2 regions of the Paraclostridium sp. genome follow, and region 2 is predicted to be linked to the other one. Evidence: riboswitches for the same ligand, from Rfam matches in the RefSeq annotation. Region 2 holds a riboswitch; the other holds the start of a gene.

Region 1 (10,372 bases), on a different contig from region 2:
ACCAAAAGTAGTACATAAAGTATGTGGGAAAGAAATGGTAAATCATGTTATAAACGTATCTAAAAAATCAGGGGTTAGTGAAATAGTTGCAATATTAGGTCACGGAAGTGAAGTAGTTGAAGGTGTTTTACCAGAAGAAACTAAATTAGCTATGCAGACTGAACAATTAGGAACAGGACATGCTGTTATGATGGCTGATGAACATATAACAGAAAATGACACAATAGTTGTACTATGTGGAGATACTCCTTTAGTAAATGCAGATACATTAGAAAACTTATTTAAATACCATTTAGATAATGGATATCACGCTACTGTTTTAACAACAAAAGTAGAGAACCCAAATGGATATGGAAGAATAATAAGAGACGCTAATGAAGATTTATTAAAAATAGTAGAGCAAAAAGATGCTAATGAAGAAGAAAAATTAGTAAATGAAATAAATTCAGGAATATACTGCTTCAATGGAAAAAGTTTAAAAGAAGCGCTTGCTAACATAAATAATGATAATGCTCAAGGTGAGTACTATTTAACTGATACAATAGAGATAATGAGAACTAATTCATTAAAAGTTGGTGCATATAATGGAGCAACAATAGAAGAACTTATGGGTGTAAACTCAAGAGTTGAGTTAGCTAAAGCAGAAGAAATAATGAGAAAAAAAATAAACACTATGCACATGATAAATGGTGTAACAATAATAGATGTGAATAGCACATATATCGAAGCAGATGTACAAATAGGTAATGATACTATAGTATATCCTGGTGCTATGTTAAAAGGAAATACAGTTATAGGAAGTAACTGTGTTATAGGTATGAATTCATGTATATCAAATTCAATAATAGGTGATGCTACAGATGTGGAAAACTCTACTATAATAGATAGTAAAGTAGGAAGCAACACTACAGTTGGACCATATGCATATTTAAGACCTAAGAGTAATATAGGAAATCATGTTAAAATAGGTGATTTTGTAGAAGTTAAAAATGCAACTATAGAAGATAATTCTAAAGCATCTCATTTATCTTATATAGGAGATGCACATGTAGGTAAGAATGTTAATATAGGGTGTGGAACAGTATTTGTAAACTATGATGGTAAAAACAAATTTAAATCAGTAGTAAAAGATGGAGCTTTTATAGGATCTAACTCAAACTTAGTTGCACCAGTTACAGTAGAAGAAAATGGATATATTGCAACGGGTTCTACAATAACTGATGATGTTCCAGCAGGTGCATTGGCAGTTGCTAGACAGAGACAGGTAATAAAAGAAGGTTGGGTAGAGAAGAAGAATTTAAAAAAATAATTGATAAATTTAACTAGGCTATAACGTGGGTATAGTCCAGACTATACTTGCGTTTAAAATAAAATATTTTCTTTAACAAAATTTTCGGGAGGTAATTATGAATACTAGCGGAAGCGAAATTAAAATACTTGCAGGAAATGCATCAAAAGAATTAGCTCAAAAAGTAGCTGATTATATAGGTGTACCAATGGCTCAATGTGAAGTTGGAACATTTAGCGATGGAGAAATATCTGTAAACATAAGTGAAACAGTAAGAGGATGTGATGTCTTCGTAATACAATCAACTAATAGTCCAGTAAATGATAATTTAATGGAATTATTAATAATGATAGATGCATTAAGAAGAGCATCTGCAGGTAGAGTAACTGCTGTTATACCGTACTATGGATACGCAAGACAAGACAGAAAGGCTAAGGCTAGAGATCCAATTACTGCTAAGTTAGTTGCAAACTTAATAACTGCAGCAGGAGCAGACAGAGTTTTAACAATGGATTTACATGCTGCTCAAATACAAGGATATTTTGATATACCATTAGATCATTTACAAGGCGGAAGAATATTAGCAGATTACTTTAATACTAAGAGTATAGAAGATTTAGTAGTAGTTTCTCCAGACTTAGGAAGTGTTACAAGATCAAGAAAATTTGCTAATGATTTAAATGGAGATGTTCCAATAGCTATAATAGACAAGAGAAGACCAAAAGCTAATGTTTGTGAGGTTATGAACATAATAGGTGAGGTTAAGGATAAAAATGTTATATTATTAGACGATATGATAGATACTGCAGGAACAATAGTTAATGCTGCTAATGCTCTAAAAGAATTTGGAGCTAAAGATGTTTATGCATGTTGTACTCATGGAGTTTTATCAGGTCCAGCTATAGAGAGAATAGAAAATTCAGCTATAAGTGAGTTAATAGTACTTGATACTATCCAACTTCCTGAAGAAAAGAAGATAGAAAAAATAAAAATAAAAACAGTAGCTCCTTTATTTGGAGACGCTATAAAGAAAATATTTGCTAATGAATCAGTAAGTAAATTATTCAACTAAAATGAGCGATAAAAAGAGATCTCTAAAGAGGTCTCTTTTTGTTTGTGTTGTTTGTCTAAAAATGGTAAAATAAAGTCGAAATTTAGAAAAGGAAGTGGCGAAATGAAAAAAGGAGAAAAAGGATTTACATTAATTGAGCTATTGGTAGTAATAGCAATAATAGGTATACTAGCAGTAGTAGCAGTTCCAGCTTTATTTAAAAATATAGAAAAATCTAAAATAGCGGATGTTGAGAGTGAATACAATGCTTATAGGGCAACTGCATTAGGATATTATGCTGAAACAGGAGAGCTAGCATATTATAATACTTATTATGGAAGTAATGATGAATTCAATAAATATATGGAAAATAATAATGCTGACTTTACTAAAGGTACACCTATAGGAGGGTATTATATTTTAGCTCCTAACAGAAATATAAGTAAACCTAATGAAACTGAAAACAATTTGTTATCTAATAGAGAAGCTCAAGTGGTTAATAAAAATGGAGATGTAGAGGGAGAGAGAAAACCATTAAATAAGTTTGGAGATTTATTTTTATTAATATATACAGACACATCTAAAGAATCTAAGGATATAAATATTTCAAAGAATGGGCTAGCTAAATTAGTAAAAGACTTAGGTTATGGAAATGTGTACTATAATAAGTCTGGAGAGGTAGCATTGAAAATAAAATAGTTTAATTTAAAGGGAGGAGAAACATGAAAAAGAATAATGAGGGGTTTACATTAATAGAACTATTAGTAGTAATAGCAATAATAGGAATATTAGCAGTAGTAGCAGTTCCAGCTTTATTTAAGAATATAAATAAAGCTAAAATAGCAGACGTAGAGTCAGATTATAGTGCTATAAGAAGTGCTGTTTTAGCTGAGTATGCAGAAAATGGAAAATTACCATATGAAATATCGAATCAAAGTTTTATAGATAAATATGTTGATAATGGAGCTAAAGGAACGCCATTGGGAGGGTTTTATCATATAGTTCCAGATTATAATGATGAAAATGGTAATCCATATATAAATTTTGGAGCATATAAATATGATTCTAAAAATAATAGTTTTGATTATGTGAAATCAGGTGAATTACAAAATGAATTCAAAGCTATATTAGCTATAAGACCATATGATGAACAAAATAAAGCTGATGGTGGTATCAAGATAAAAAAAGATGAATTTTTAAAGTTAGGGAAAGACTTAGGTTATCAGAATGTTTTCGTATCAAATAAGAACTTTGCAAAAGACAAAGTTGAGATTTATATTGGATTAATTCCAAAATAAATGTGTGAAAATGTTGTAAAAAGTAGATAATATGTTAAAATAAGTATGGACAATTAAAAATATTGTAGAACTTTGAAGAATATTCTGTATTTGGGCACCTGGGATATTTGGAGTTAGTGGTGCAACCGGCTATAATTGGTATGTAATATTATACAATATAGTCTTTTTTTATGCGTAAAAATGGAATTGGAGGGGTATAAATATGAAAAAAAAGAAAAATAACAAAGGATTTACATTAATAGAATTGTTAGTAGTAATAGCAATAATAGGAATATTAGCAGTAGTAGCAGTGCCAGCTTTATTCAAAAACATAGAGAAGGCTAAAGTTGCAGATTTAGAAAGTGATATAAGTGCAATAAGATCAGCATCACTATCTTATTACGGAGATAATGGGGCATACCCAAATGGATCATTAGTAGTTACTAATGGAAAAATAACTACACCACAAGTAGATGGAAAAGATACTGGAGCTAGTAAAATTTCAAGTGAAGTTGAAAATTTAAGCTTCCCATATGAAGGAAAATATGAATTTGAGGGCTCAGCACCCGGACCTTTAGTATTGAAAATAACTCCAGCAGATGGAAAAAGTATAAGTAGTAATGCAATTGCTAAATTACAAAAAGATTTAGGTAATAGTATGGTGAATGCTTCAAGTGGAAGCACAGCACCACTAACTATAACAATAATAAATAATAAAAATTAAATAGAAGGAGATTAAAATATGAAAAAAAATAGTAAAAAGAAAAATAATAAAGGATTTACACTAATAGAATTATTAGTAGTAATAGCGATAATAGGAATACTAGCAGTAGTAGCAGTTCCTGCTTTATTTAAGAATATAGAAAAAGCAAAAATAGCAGATTTAGAGTCTAATATAAGTGCAATAAAATCTGCATCATTATCGTATTACTCTGATAATGGAAATTATCCTACAGATATGACGAAAATATCATCAGAACTTGAGAGCTTATCGGAGCCGTTTAGTTCTCAATATGCATTTACAGGAACAGCTCCAAGTCCATTAGTATTAACTATAACTCCAGCGAATGATAAGCTTAGTCAAAGTGGATATGATAAACTTGTTAAAGATTTAGGAGCAAGTAATTTTGCAACTGATAGTAGCAAAACTTCAATAAAAATAAATATAATAAAAGGGTAATATATTATATATAACCTATTATAATGCGTTTATGTTTTATCATAAACGCATTATTTGTGTAAATTATAAGTGATATAATTAAATAGAGGTGAGAAAAATGTCACAAAAAGTAAGAATAGGTGATAAATTAGTAGAAAAAGGATATATATCAAATGAACAATTAGAAAGAGCATTAAAACTTCAAAGTGGAACTGGTAAAAGAATAGGGGCAATACTTATAGAGCAAGGGCTTATAACTCCAGAACTATTAACTAGTGTATTAACAGAACTTCTTGATATAGAAAATATAGCTTTAACACGTTCAAATATAAACCCTGAAGCTATAAAATTAATACCAGAAAATATATGCAAACGTTATAAAATATTTCCATTTAAAAAAGAAAATAATAAACTATACTTAGCTATGGCAGATCCTCAAGATAGACAAGCAACTCAAGATGCTAAAAGAATATCAGGATTAGATGTAATACCTTATATAGCTACTATGGGGCAAATAAATCAAGCTATAGAATTTTTTTATTCAAATGTAGATTTAGATAAGGCATTAACTGAGTATTCAAAATCAGAAAAAATAAAAGAAGAAATAATGCTAGAAGATGATGTGAATTCAGCTCCAATAGTTAGACTTGTACATAATGTGTTAGAAACCGCAGTAAGAGCAAAAGCCAGTGATATCCATATTGAAAGAGAAGGCGATTTCATGAGGATTAGATTTAGAGTAGATGGAATTTTAAGTGAATATATGAAGATGAATTCTAAACCATACAAAGCAGTTATAAGTCGTGTAAAAATAATGGCAGGCTTAAACATATCTGAAAAAAGACTACCTCAAGATGGAAGAATATTTTTAAATGTAGATAACAAACCTATCGATTATAGGGTATCAACAATGCCTACAAGCAAAGATGAAAAAGTTGTTATGAGGGTGCTAGACAAAAGTACATTTATGGTTAATAAAGAAAAATTAGGACTTAATAATAAAAATATTAAAATATATGATGAATTGCTTGATAATCCATATGGATTAATATTAGTTGTAGGGCCTACTGGAAGTGGAAAAACAACAACCCTTTATTCAATGTTAAATCAATTAAATAGTGTTGAAAAAAATATACTTACAATTGAAGATCCAGTTGAATATGAACTAGACGGAATCAATCAATCACAAATTAACTATAAGGCAGGATTAAATTTTGCAAGTGCTTTAAGAGCTTTTTTACGTCAAGACCCAGATATAATAATGGTTGGAGAAATAAGAGATTCTGATACTGCAGAAATAGGAATAAGAGCAGCTCTTACAGGTCACTTAGTATTAAGTACATTACACTCAAATACAGCTGTAGGAGCAATTTCAAGGCTTGAAGATATGGGTATAGATAGTTTCCTTATAACATCATCTCTTATGGGTGTAGTTTCTCAAAGATTAGTTAGAAAGATATGTGAAAACTGTAAAACTGAGTACAAGGCAGAAATAGGAGAAAAAAAAGCTTTAAATTATCCACTAGATAAGGATTTAATTCTTTATAGAGGTGAAGGTTGTGAAAAATGTAGCAATACAGGGTATAAAGGTAGACTAGGAATTTATGAAATGCTTAGAATAACAAAGCCAATAAAAGATTTGATAAATGAAGGTGCTACGGATGCACAAATACAAGCTAAAGCTGAGGAATTAGGTATGGAGACTATGAAAGAAGATGCTGCTAATAAAGTTATAGATGGAGAAACAACAATAGAAGAAATGTTAAGAGTCACTTTTATAGCTAATTAAAGGAGTGTTTATAAATGAAGGAATTTAAATATGCAGCTATAATGCTAAATGGAAAAAAGATTTCTAGCACAATTATGGCAAAAGATTATATTGAAGCAAAATCTTTGCTAAAGGAAAAAAAACTGATGATTATAGAATTAAAAGAAAAGAAGGTAGTTTCTTTATTTAATTCTAAAAAATCAAAAAAAAAGAAATTAAAAGCTGACCAGATAAGCCATTTTTGTAGGCAATTTGCAATAATAATTTCCTCGGGAATAAATAGTATGGTAGGATTAGAAACTTTAGGTAAAAAAGCTTCAAATAAAACATTATCAGATGAAATAAAACGAATGGTAAGTGACATAAAAATGGGATCTACAATTGCAGCAACTATGATGGATAAACAATCCAAATTTCCTATGTTGTTAGGTGCAATGGTTGCAACAGGAGAAGAAACTGGAACTTTAGAAGAAGTATTGAAAAGTATGTCAACTTTTTATGAGAGAGAATATAGGATAAATCAAAAGATAAAAAATGCATCTATGTACCCAGCGATAGTAGCCATTTCATCATTTGTAATGTTGTTTGTTTTTACTAGTTTTATACTTCCTCAAATGATGGAAACTATAACTGAAACGGGAGCAACTTTGCCCTTGATGACTAAAATAGTAATGTATATAGGTAACTTTATGAAAAATTATTGGTACTTAGTATTGATATTGGGAGTGCTATTATATTATCAATTAAAAGTTTATATAAAAACTCCAGTAGGAAGAGCGCATAAAGATAGATTGGTAAACAAAACACCTCTCTTAGGGAAGGGAATAAATAGTATAGTTTCTATGAGATTTTCAAGAGCTCTATATTTATTTGTATCTTCAGGGTATCCTATGCTGCAAGGATTAGATCATATAAAAGATAGTTTAAATAATGCTATTGCAGAAAAAGCAGTTAACAAAGCAAAAGAAGGTATAGTTAAAGGAGAAACACTATCTGAAAACCTTGAAAAATCAAAGTACTTTGATCCTGTACTTATACAGATGATAGCAATAGGGGAACAAACAGGGGAATTAGAGAGTATAAGTAAACAAATGGCTGAGTTTTATGAGTCAGAAGCAGAAATTTATTTAAATAGAATGGTAGCTATGATAGAGCCTATAATGATAATTATAGTTGGTATAATGGTAGCTATATTAGTAATATCAGTATTCTTACCAATGTTAAGCATATATGATGCTATATAGGAGGAAGTGTTTATGACAGCAAAATTGTATATTTCATATTATGGAGACTATGTGTCTATAGTAGAAGGAACTTATAATAAGAAAAAAGAAAAATTTATAATAAAAGAAAAATTTTTCCTTTCAAATTCAGACATCGACATAGATTATGATGCAGATAAATATGAATTACTTAGACAGGCATTAATGAGAAGTCAATTTAAAAGTAAAAATGTAGTTTTATGTTTTAATACTAAAGATATTATTTTGAAATCAAATAAAATACCGAAAGTTGATAAAAAAGATTTAGAAGGTATTATGAACATAGAAATTTATGAGATGATATCTTTAGACAAAGATAGTCATGTATTTTCATATGAAGTAACAACTGAGGATGAGCAAGACGGTACTAAGTTTATTGAAATGATATTAGCTGCCATTCCTAATAACGAAATTGAAAAAATAATAGAAGTTTTAAAAGAATTTAATTTGAATTTAGAAGTCGTAGATACTATAGCTACTTCTTATTTGCGAGTATTAAAGTTAATAGAATATAAAGATATAATGATTGCTAATGTGGGAGATTATGGAACTGCAATTGATATATATAAAGATGATAAATTATTTATTCACGATAACGTTCCAATTAAATTAACTAGTGAAAATTCGGAATATCAAAGCAGTAACATTGCCACGGAAGTAAATGGACTTATGAATTACTATTCTTCTAGAAACTTTGGAAAGTCAGTTGATAAAATTGTTACCATTGGTAAATATGCATATAACAAAGACTTAGAAAATGCATTTAAAATGGCATTTTCTAGTGAATTAGTAAAAGGAATAGAAAATCTTTTTGATATAGAAGAAAGTGTAAAAGGAAACATAAAAGAAAATGAAATAAGTTTAATTGTAGATGCTTTGGGATGTATGTTACATAATGAAAATAAAAAAGGTTATCCGTATATGAATTTACTTCCTCAAGAACTTAAATCAAAGCAAAGAAAAAAAGAAATTATAAAAAAAGCATATAAAATAGTTCCTTTAATTTTAATTATTTTATCTATTCCATATATGTTTTTTATATATTCTATAGATAGTAAAAAAGAAAAATTAAAAAATTTAAATGATGATATAAAGAGAATTGAAATAAAGAATGAAGAAATAGTAAAAATAAAGAAAGATATAAACGCTAAAAAAGAAGAATTAAAAGTTTATAATATGATACTATCTAAACAGGTTACATGGGGACCTATACTAAATTCTATAAACAGCAATATACCGTATAGGGTAGATATAACAAAGTTAGATGTTAAGTATGATGAAATAACTAATAACAAAAATAATAAAACATCTGATTCTAATAATGAAAAAGAAGATAAAGAACCTATATATGAGCAAATACCAAACATGATAACTATAGAAGGTAATTCAAGTTCCACAAGGAACGTAGGTCAATTTGTATATGAATTAAGCACTTCAAGTTATTTTAAAGATGTTAAGTTGCAAAGCATCAAAAAAAATGAAGATAAAGGTACTTATGAATATGTAATAAAGGCTTATTTGAAAGAAGGTGTTATGTTCAATGGATAAAAAAAATATACTTCATATGGATATAAAGGATTTATTTAAAAGTGACATTAAAGTAAATCCTAAAAATATATTAATTTTAGTAGGTGCATTTTTAGGATTATTTATTTATATGTATTTTATTTTGTATCCTAAATTTAATGAATATATGAAAGTAAACAATAATTTAAATGAAGCTAAATCTAAATTAGAAGCGGATCAATATGAGTTAGATACTAGACCTCAACTAACTGATAAGCTATATACCTTAAATGAAGAAGTAAATACTAAAAGTAAAAAATTATCTTATGATATGCAGGATGGAATGTTTTTAGTAGGACTTTCTAATATGATGAGTAAAAATGGGATAGAGTTAATTAAATATAATGTTGACACATACACAAAGTGTGAAAATTTTTATGCAGTACCAACTATATTGGAAGTAAGAGGAGATTATAGATACATAAGAGAAATGATGTATTACTTAGAAGAACAAAAAAATGTTACTCAAATCCAAAATTTTAATATGGAAACATATATAGAACCTGAAAATATAGTGTTTGATAAAAGTAATGCGTTAAACTCTAGTTTAGGTAATATAAATATGACTACTAATAAAGAGAATAAGGCAAAGGGAAAAGTTACGGCAACTTTTAAATTTGTAATGTATATGTCACAAGAGCCTAATTTAAAACTAGAAACAGAAAATCCTAGCAACTGGAACCCTGGAAAGTTTAACCCATTTGTCGATACTACAAAGTAGGAGTGTAATATATGAATATTGATAATAGAGGATTTACACTTATAGAAGTTTTAATTTCATTAACTATTGTTTCTATAATAAGTATGGCATTTTTTATGTCGGTAAACATGACTAATAAAGAAAATGCTAAAAATGAAAAAGATATACAGGCTATGGATATAGCTCAAAGTCAAGTTGAATATTTAACTAAAGAAATAAAAAGTAAAAAAGAAACTATAGACATAGATTTTAACGGTGATAAGGAAATAAATGAGACTGAGGATATTAATAGCAATGAGAA
Region 2 (10,372 bases):
TTTTGAGGATTATCATTTGTATCATTATTGTTAATAGCTTTAAATGATTCTATATTAGCAAGAAGATTTTGTATTAATTCCATAATCCCCATTGAATCTTTAGAATTTGTATTTTGTTCATCTAATGCTTTAAGTAAATCATCAAATTCAACACTCTTTGAAGAAGTCTTACTTAAACTAGCCTTATCAGATATAGTCTTTAAAAAATCCTTAGAAACATTTAAATTAAAGTTCATATATAATCATCCTTTTACGATATATTCATTTTGTTTCTCATGTATGCATATAAAGCAAACTCATCATTTTCTATTTGCTCTTTTCTTTCTTCTTCTTTTTTTAACTTATTAAATTTGTTTTCTTTTAAGGTTTCTAAAGATTTTCTATCTATTTGTTTTTCAATAAAATTATCTTTAGCTTCAATTACCTTTTGCTCTTTTTCTTCTAATATTATGTTGCACTGCTCAATAGTATGAGTAATAGAATGTAAGTAGTTTAATCTAATTTTTTGACTAACAATATCTTCAAATGAATTAAATTGCGAATATTTTTTATAATTAGAATCTAGTTCTTCTATATTTTTTTCTACTTCTCTCTTATCATTTTGAGCTTTTGTATATTCTACTTTGCTTTCTTCTTCTTCTTTTAATCTTATATCTAACAGCTTTTGTAGCTTAAATTTATATGTTGTCAATTAAAATGCTCCTTGTTATTTGAATATGTGCTTCAATTCAACTACACTTTCATCAAACTTTGTATTTTCATTTACACCTTGTTTTAAAAAGGAATTTACTTTATCTATATATTCAATAGACATGTCTATTTTTTTATTTGATCCTTTTTCATAAGCTCCTATGTTGATTAAATCTTCAGCCTCTTTATAAGTAGCTAATATATCTCTAGCTAAAGATGCACAATCTTGGTGTTCATCTTCACATATTTCTTTCATCAATCTACTTACGCTATTTAATATATCTATAGCTGGGTAATGATTTTTATGTGCAAGATCTCTTGATAAAACTATATGTCCATCTAATATACCTCTTACCGTATCAGCTATAGGTTCATTAAAATCATCTCCATCTACCAATACTGTGTAAAATGCTGTTATTGATCCTTTTTCTGACATCCCACTTCTTTCCATAAGTTTAGGAAGTATTGCAAACACAGATGGAGTATATCCTTTTTGTGCTGGTGGTTCACCTATGGCAAGCCCAACTTCTCTTTGAGCCATTGCAAATCTGGTCACTGAGTCCATCATAAGTATTACTTTTTTACCTTGATCTCTGAAGTACTCGGCAATAGCAGTAGCAGTTAATGCTCCTTTTAATCTAAGTAGTGGTGATTTATCTGATGTTGCACAAACTACTACAGACTTTTTCATACCCTCTTCACCTAAATCTCTTTCAATAAAATCTAGGACTTCTCTTCCTCTTTCCCCTATAAGTGCAATAACATTCACATCTGCTTTAGCTGTTCTTGCTATCATACCTAAAGTAGTACTTTTTCCTACTCCACTTCCTGCAAATATACCTATCCTTTGTCCTTCTCCACAAGTTAAAAATCCATCAATAGCTCTTATTCCCGTTGGCATAATATTTTTTATTCTTGGTCTTTTCATAGGATCTGGCGGTTCGTTTGAAAGACTATATCTTTCCCCACCTATAACTTCCATATCATCGATTGGATTTCCTATACCATCTAATACCTTGCCTAAAAGATCATCACTACATTTAACACTCAGTGGAATTCCTCTAGCCACAACTCTACATCCAGGTGCTACACCTGCAAGTTCACCTAATGGCATAAGTATTACATTCTTATCTTTAAAACCTACAACCTCACAATTTATAGCTTCATCTGCATAGTTGTATACAATACATAACTCTCCAACAAAAGCTTTTATACCTTCAACTTCTACTGTCAATCCAATTATCTTAGTAACTTTTCCTTCAGCTATTACACCTTTTATATCTAAAACCTTGTGTTTTAATCTTTCAAAATCTAAATCTATCATAATAGCTCCTCTTTTACTTTTTCTAAGACACAATCAATACCTATAATTAATCTACCTTTATTAGTTTCAATTATTGCATTGCCTTGATCTATAGAATCATCTGGTAATATAAATACTTCACCTTTTATAGATTGTTCTTCTTTTAAAGAAGTAACTTCTTCATTTAAACTTTCTATATATATTGAGTTTGTTCTAATAACAAAATTTTCTTTTATTTCATATTCACTAATTGCAGATTCTATTATTTTGTTCATCGAATCTATTTCATTAAATTTTTCTTTAAGCACTTTCTCAGCTATTGTTATGCTTAAATCTATTATCTGTTTTTTATTATCTTTTAAATAATTAGCTACTTTATTTTTGGCATCTATCAAAATATGATTAGCTTGATTTGTTATTTCTTCTGATTCTAATTTAGCTTTTTCAATATTTTCTTCATAAGCTTCTTTGTAACCATCTTCATATCCATTTTTAAGACCTTGTGTATGGCCCTCTTCATAAGCTTCTTTTTTTATGTCTTTTGCACTTTCTGAAGCTTGTTGTATAATACTTTCACTTTTTAACTCTGCTTCTTTTACAATTTCTTCATACTCTTTTTTAGCTTGTTCTATTTGTAATTCTAATTCTTCTCTTGTATTTTCTAGCTCTATTTTTATTGATTCATCTATTTTATTATTATGTGCTATGTTTAATTTATCTGTAGCGATAGTTTTTAAAGGCTTTACACCTTTAAAAACTACTCCTTCAGATTTCAAAATATTATTATGTTTAAATGAATTCATCTTCTGAACCTCTAGATAATGTTATTTCTCCAGCGTCTTCAAGTCTTCTAACAACATTTACAACAGATTGTTGAGCTTCTTCCACTTGAGATATTTTTACCTTTCCTAATAATTCGATTTCTTCTCTTAAAGCTTGTGATGCTCTTTGAGATTGGTTTCTAAATATAGAGTTTGAAACCTCTCCTGATGCACCTTTAAGAGCAAATGCAAGGTCTTTAACATTAACTTCTTTAAGAATTCTTTGTATCGCCATATTATCAAGTCTAATAATGTCGTCAAATATGAACATATTAGATTTTATTTCTTCAGCTAATTCTTCATTCTTCTCTTCAATGAATTTTATGATGCTTTTTTCTGTTTTTCTATCAACATTACTTAATATCTCAACTAAGTTATTAACACCACCATAGCTTTCCATATCTAATTTACCTAAGCTATTTAATTTTTGTTCTATAGCTTTATCTATAGCTTTTATAACAGCTGGAGGTACATTAGATGTCAACCCTATCTTTAGAGAAATTTCAAGTTTTAACTCATCTGATAACTCAGATAAAACAACTGCAGCTTTATCAGGCTGAATATGAGATAAAAGTATCGCTATAGCTTGAGGACTTTCTCCTTGAATACAAGATAGTATTTGTTCTGGCTCTGCTTTTCTAGCTGATATAAATAATTTCGTATAAGCATCATATTTTATACCTTCTAAAAGCTTATTGGCTCTTTGACTTCCTAAAGCTCCATTAAGTAGAGACTTAGCACAATCTATACCACCTTCTATAACAAACTCTTTACCTTTATTCAATTCTATAAATTCTTGTAAAACTTCTCTTCTTTCTCTAGGTCTAACCATATTTGTATTAGCTATCTCAACACCTATTTTTTGTATTTTTCTATCAGATAAATTTTTTATCACACTAGAAGCAACATCTGGCCCTAAAGTCATTAATAAAATAGCTGCTTTTCTTGCACCTGTAACTCTTCTAAACTTAGGTATATCACCTAAGTCAAACGCATTACCTTTAACACCTTCATTTTGCAAATAACATCACCCTTTACTCATTTAACCAACTATTAACTAGGTCTGTAACTTGATCTGGATTATCAGCTGCGAATTTCTTAACTTCATCTTCTAAGCTTATGCTTTCTTCATCCTCTTCTTCGTCACTGTTTAATCTATTTTGTTCTATTTCTTCTAGTCTTTTGTTGATTAATTCTACTTCGTCTTCTTCTCCAACATAATCTAAATCTACAGATTTATCTTTCTTCTTTTTAAGAAGCATATGTATTAGTGCAGCTATTAATAAAATCACTGCTAACACAAATATTACTGCAACAACTATTAATATAGTCGACATTGATTTATCCTTACTTATAGCATCTTTTATAACGCCAAATGTAGAAGTATCTTTTTTCTCTGAGTCAAATCCCATAGCAACTACTTTTACATTGTCGCCTCTTTTATCATCTATTCCTATAGCATTTCCTACCATAGCTTGTACATTTCTTATAACATCATCAGTTAATTGTCCATTTATAGCTACAGATGCTGTTAATTTATTTATTTCACCTTTTGACTTTATAGTCTTTGTTTCTGTCTTTCCTGTTTGATACTCGATATTTTCTTCAGTATTTTCATTTTGTCCCGCTCCACTTTCGTTAACGTTACTCATGTTGTTATCTACTGCTCCACCTGTATTTTGCTTTTCAGTAGACTTACTGTTTGATTTTGATTCTTTAGTTATTACTTTGTTTGGATCAATTACAATCTCAGTTTTTTCACTTGTATCAAAGTTTAAATCTGTATTTACAGTTGCCCTAACATTTCCTGGTCCAAATATAGGTTCTAAAAGTCCTGTTATTGATTGTTCAAGTTGTCTACTTAAATCTTTCTCTGCTTTCATAGCTTCATCTACATCATTTAAGTTAGACGTATTTATATTTCCATCTTCATCTATTAGTCCTTCTGATAATAATTTCATATTTTGATCTATTACTTCTACATTTTGTTTTGGTACATTATCTGTACTCGCACAAACTAAAGACATTATAGATCTTACTTGAGATGGTTGTAGATTTTCTCCTGGTTTTAAACTCAAATAAACTGCCGCTTTACCTGGTACACTTTCATTTGCAAAAACTGATTCTTCACCTTCAGTTATATGAACTCTGGCACTCTCCACTTGCGGAAAAACTTTAATTGTTTTTTCAATTTCGCCTTGAAGCATTCTTTGTTTTTTTATTTGAAATTCTTCATCTGTCATACCAAATGATGAACCTTCATCCATTATTTCAAATCCCTTAGATCCATTAGATACACTATTTGATAATTCCATTCTTAATTTATCTACATCTTCTTTAGGAACTAATATAGAATTTCCTTCTATTTTTGTTTCAATTTTTTTAGATTCTAATTCTTTAGTTACTGCAGTAGCATCACTAGGATCTAACCCTGAAAAAAGCACACCATATTTATTTTGTTTTGCATAATTTATCCCAAATATTATTGCCAGCACTAAAGATATAACTGCAACTATCACTGCTATTTTTTTCTTTTTAGATAAGGCCTCAAATTGTTCTTTTTTAACTATCACAAAATCTTTCGTTTTTTGTGGCAATTCCTTTATATTCATCTAAAATTCTCCTTGCTATGAAGTTATAATTGAACTCTATTTAGCTCTTGATAAGCTTCATACACCTTATTTCTAACCTCAACCATTAACTGCATCGATAATTGAGATTCTTGTGCTGCCATCATAACATCATGCATGGCAACATTATCTCCTTTTATAAGGCCTTCAATTTTGTTATTTGCATCCACTTGCTTATCATTAACTTTATGTAATGCATTTTCTATTATATTTGAAAAACTACTTTCACTTTCGCTACTTTTAGTAGTTTTCATAAGTGCATTATTAGTTGTTGATATATTGTTTACTGCATTTATAGCGCCTACTCCACTCATAATATACTCCTTTATCTACCTATTTCTAAAGCCTTAGAAATCATATTTTTTTGTGCATTTAATGTATCTACATTAGATTCATATGATCTAGATGCTGTCATTAAATCAGTCATTTCTACTAATATATCTACGTTTGGATATTCTACGTATCCTTCTTTATCCGCATCTGGATGATTAGGCTCATATAATTTTCTAAGAGGTGATTTATCTTCTTCTATAGATTTAGTTTTTACACCTAACATGCCTAATTTTTCATCGTAATTTTCTTCAAATACAGCAACTTTACGTCTATATGCTCCACCATCTTTAGTTCTTGTTGTTTTCATATTGGCTACGTTAGATGATACTACATCCATTCTTAACCTCTCTGCAGATAAAGCACTTGCACTGATTCTCATTCCTCCAAAAACACTCATCTACTTACCTCCCCGTTATAACATTTCTGGTCATGCCCAATTTTATATTAGTTAAAGTTATAAGTGCGTTATATTCAAGAGTAGTAGCAGCTTGATTGACCTTTTCATTTTCTAAATCAATATTGTTTCCATCTTCTCTCATAGAACTCACTTCATCTGTTTTAACTTCTATTTTTGGTTTTTTATTTATAGAATCATCTAATGTTTCTTCAAACGTTACATACTTTCTTTTGTAATTAGGGGTATTAATATTTGCAATATTGTTAGCAATAACTCTGCCTCTAAGCTCTGTTGCATCTAATCCCGCCTTGATTAAACCATAAATTTCCATTATTACCTCCAATTTTTTTATTAAAACAAAAAAAACTACTCTTAAAGAGTAGTTCAATCACTTTTATAATATATCAATACTTACTATTATGTTACAAAATCAAAATAAAATTATATAAATATACCCACTTATTCCTTGGTTTATATTATATGTTTTTCATCCTAAATTATAATACACATATTAGCAATGATAACAAAAAGTTTATTAACTCTTCGGCAGCTGGCTGGCATAGTTTATGTAACATAAACCTTAACCCCTATAGTTTTGCGTCACTAAGTTTCCCTAGTTTTGCCCTTAAGTATTGTTTTTCGACTTATATATTTATAATATAACATTATTCGTTTTTATTCAAGCATTCACTTTAAATTCTAATTTTTTCAACAAATGGAAATATTCTCATTTATATAAAAAAACTTATAATTTGTCGTTTTATATGTATTTTTTAGCCAAATATATACATACTATCAAATTATACACTTAAATATTGATTTATTAAATTAGTTATTTTAACAGATCCAATTTCACCAATATGATCTAAATCAATAAAATCACATTCTTCAAATATGCCTTCTTTTGTAAAATCGATTAATTTTATTTTAAATTTTTCTTCAATCTCATTTAATATCTTGTAAAATTCACATTCATATTCTTTATTTAAAAACTCGCTATAGTATTTAGTATTTGGAAATACAACTATAATTGGTTCTATATTCTTTTCTTTTAAAAAATTTATAAATTGATTAAATATACATTTATATTCTTCTTTTGTCTGTGAGTAACTAGATAATTTATTATGTTGATTAGCTCGCTCTTTACCTAGCCTATATTTTTCTAATTCGCTAATATCACTTAATTTTGTACCTCTGAGTATACTATTCATTTCTCTTTTAAAATTAATGTTAAAATATCCATTGTTATCTCTGTATATTAAATCTTTAAAGTAATAATCTAGATTTTCTAAGTTAAATGTATATTCTAGAACTTTATCATTTAATACCTTTTCAATATTTAATAACTCTATACAATCTACAACTTCTAAGTTATGTTTATCTTTTAATATTGGATAGTATGTATTTTTAATTAAATTTACAGAATAATCACTCTTTGACTTTGACAAATCATGATTCACTAAATAGTACCCTCCACCTATAATACATCTCTTTATAGATTTATTATTATCTATAGCTAATTTTGCTAATTTATATGAATAGTATAAATCTTGGCTAGATAAAGCTAAACTTATACTCTTTGATACTAATAAGTTTGTATTAATTCCCGTTAGTGGATATGAATTCCCTACTACTATAGTTTCTATATCTTTATCTTTAGATTTTTCTAAAGACTTCAATAAATAATTATAATCATAATTGCTATAATATATTTTATTACTAATATCAAACATATAGTTCATTGTTTTATCATAGTATACAACATCATTAAAGTACAATTTAAAGTCTAAGTCTAAATCACATACTTGGCTTTCTTCACTATAAATAAGTATATTTATTTGTGAGTTATCATGTTGTTTATATAGGTTTTTATATTCATCTATATTTTCTATATATACAATTTTATGATTAATTGATGTTTTTAATATGTTATATTTATCTACTCCATAAAAAAACAAATTAATATTGTCATATTTTTGCATGTAAGTATCAAATTTATTTAAGTATATATTAAGTTCATCTTTTATTATTGCTTGACAACAATCTTCGTCTCCAAAATTTTCAATTATATTTACTAACTTATCGGCTAAGTCAATAAATGGTTTAATATTTGAATAATATTCATTATTATATTGCATAAAATCAGCTAATATATTTATTATGTCTATCAATTCTGATTCACTAATATTTTTTTTTGATAGTAAATTGCTTATAGCTTCTATTATTTCTTTATTTTTTAAATGCTCATTTAAATTATATTTATTATTAGTTTCTCTATAGTTTCCCATTGTTTTATTCCTTCTTAATTTATAAATTCCAGTTCAAAATAGTTTTAAATGTTACTGTTAAATCCTGTTCAAAAGATTTATTTAAATCATCTATACACTTAATATCAATAACCTTTGAAATTAGTTTTTGAAGTTGATTTTGACATTCTAAATTTTGTTCTAGGAACTTTACAGTTTCTATAAAATCATTTTTCCCACTCCTACTGTTTCCAATAAGTGTCAAACCTTTTTCTAAAACCATCCTTGTATTCATTTCAATTAACTTTTCTGATACACCTAGTAAAATTATGCTGCCTTCCGGATTTATATAATCTATTATCTGATTTATGGCAAAATTACTTCCTATACCTCCAACAGCTTCAAATCCATGATCTATTGATAAATCACTTGGAATTTCATCTATTTGATATACTTCATCCACAAATGAAAAAAAACTTAATTTTTCATCATTTTTGCCAAAAACTAATATTTTTGAATCAGGATACTTAGTTTTTAATATTAAAGATATAATAAATCCTAAATTACCATCTCCCCATACTCCAAGAATGTCTTTTTTGATATTAGATTTTTTTTCAAATCGACCTATAGCATGCATAGCTACACTAATAAGTTCTATAAATGATGCAATATCAGCATCTATATTTTCATACCTTACAACTCTATCCCTATCCATAAATACATAGTCTTGAGTAAATCCATCATATCCACTAGATCTAAACTTACTAGACGTTAAATAATTTTCACTAATTACCTCATCCTTCTCAACTGGAGTATTAGGAATCATAATAACTTTATCACCAGGTTTAAATTCGTTATTTTTATCATATACAACCCTCCCTACAGCTTCGTGAATAAGTGCCATAGGTAATTTATTTTTTATCACATCTCTTCCTCTACTACCTGTATAATATCTTTGATCTGCTGCACATATTGACAACTTTTCTGGTCTAATTACCAAATCTTTTCCATCAAGTTCCTTTTCTTCAAAATCAACTACAATCTGACCAGGAGAAATAAGTTTGTATACTCTGTTTATCATATAATTTCTCCACTTAACATTGCATTCGCTACCTTTAAATCGTATTGAGTCGTTATCTTTATATTAGATACATCTCCCATAACTAATTTCACCGTTTGATTTTTTACGACAAATATTTTAGATGCATCTGTTAAAATATTTTTTTCATCTTTACTGAGCCCTTTATAAAGTTGTTGTAGTTTTTGTATATTAAAACTTTGAGGAGTCTGTCCTTGATACATCTCACTTCTTACAGGTATGTTACTAATATTTTGCCCATCTACTGACTCAACTATTGTATCAGTAGCCGGTATAACTGTGTCAGTAGCTCCATATTTAATAGCCATTTCAATATTTTCTTCTATTATCCTATGTGTTAAAAAAGGTCTTACTGCATCATGAGTTATAACTATATCATCACTATTTAATCCAAATTCACTTGCTATATATTCAATCCCATTCATTATAGATTCATTTCTGTCTTTTCCGCCTTCACAGATAAGTATTTTATGTCTATTTGATTTTAATATATATTTATTCACTATATCTTTAGTGTGAGCAATCCACTCTTTAGGTGTTATAACTATTATTTTATCTATTTTATTATTTAGTAAAAACCTATCTATTGTGTGAATTATAATAGGTTTTTTTCCTATATTTAAAAATTGTTTAGGCATTTCCGTTTTACCCATTCTTGTTCCTTTTCCACCAGCTAAAATTTCTGCATAAATCATTGTCTATTCTCCCTAGAAAGTTGTTCATTTATATGATCCCAAACTCTTAATGAAGCATCGCTATCCTTATATTTATAAAATGTATCTCTTAAATCTTCTCTTTTTTGTTTAAAATAATCAGGTTCATTTAAACTTTTCATTATTTCATATTGTAAATC

The links. A riboswitch is a leader RNA that binds a small molecule or an ion and turns the genes downstream of it on or off. The one in region 2 is predicted to bind cyclic di-GMP.
Region 1: another riboswitch for cyclic di-GMP. It lies ahead of ACRCYC_RS03270 (type II secretion system protein); the one in region 2 lies ahead of ACRCYC_RS13920 (flagellar basal body protein).

The regions. Positions count from the first base shown of each region.
Region 1 covers NZ_JBOFKN010000039.1:5,792-16,163, reverse strand. Annotated here, with positions in the region: gene glmU (bifunctional UDP-N-acetylglucosamine diphosphorylase/glucosamine-1-phosphate N-acetyltransferase GlmU) at 1-1,309, shown strand, start outside; gene ACRCYC_RS03285 (ribose-phosphate diphosphokinase) at 1,407-2,360, shown strand; gene ACRCYC_RS03280 (type IV pilin protein) at 2,463-3,038, shown strand; gene ACRCYC_RS03275 (pilin) at 3,062-3,637, shown strand; cyclic di-GMP riboswitch class II at 3,695-3,777, shown strand; gene ACRCYC_RS03270 (type II secretion system protein) at 3,840-4,340, shown strand; gene ACRCYC_RS03265 (type IV pilin protein) at 4,359-4,796, shown strand; gene ACRCYC_RS03260 (GspE/PulE family protein) at 4,894-6,564, shown strand; gene ACRCYC_RS03255 (type II secretion system F family protein) at 6,579-7,787, shown strand; gene ACRCYC_RS03250 (PilN domain-containing protein) at 7,800-9,353, shown strand; gene pilO (type 4a pilus biogenesis protein PilO) at 9,346-10,092, shown strand; gene ACRCYC_RS03240 (type IV pilus modification PilV family protein) at 10,104-10,372, shown strand, end outside.
Region 2 covers NZ_JBOFKN010000177.1:4,249-14,620, reverse strand. Annotated here, with positions in the region: gene ACRCYC_RS13960 (flagellar hook-length control protein FliK) at 1-236, opposite strand, end outside; gene fliJ (flagellar export protein FliJ) at 251-691, opposite strand; gene fliI (flagellar protein export ATPase FliI) at 707-2,014, opposite strand; gene ACRCYC_RS13945 (FliH/SctL family protein) at 2,011-2,796, opposite strand; gene fliG (flagellar motor switch protein FliG) at 2,783-3,835, opposite strand; gene fliF (flagellar basal-body MS-ring/collar protein FliF) at 3,849-5,426, opposite strand; gene fliE (flagellar hook-basal body complex protein FliE) at 5,450-5,758, opposite strand; gene flgC (flagellar basal body rod protein FlgC) at 5,770-6,174, opposite strand; gene ACRCYC_RS13920 (flagellar basal body protein) at 6,179-6,505, opposite strand; cyclic di-GMP riboswitch class I at 6,717-6,808, opposite strand; gene ACRCYC_RS13915 (hypothetical protein) at 6,975-8,462, opposite strand; gene ACRCYC_RS13910 (alcohol dehydrogenase catalytic domain-containing protein) at 8,482-9,501, opposite strand; gene ACRCYC_RS13905 (IspD/TarI family cytidylyltransferase) at 9,498-10,214, opposite strand; gene ACRCYC_RS13900 (CDP-glycerol glycerophosphotransferase family protein) at 10,211-10,372, opposite strand, start outside.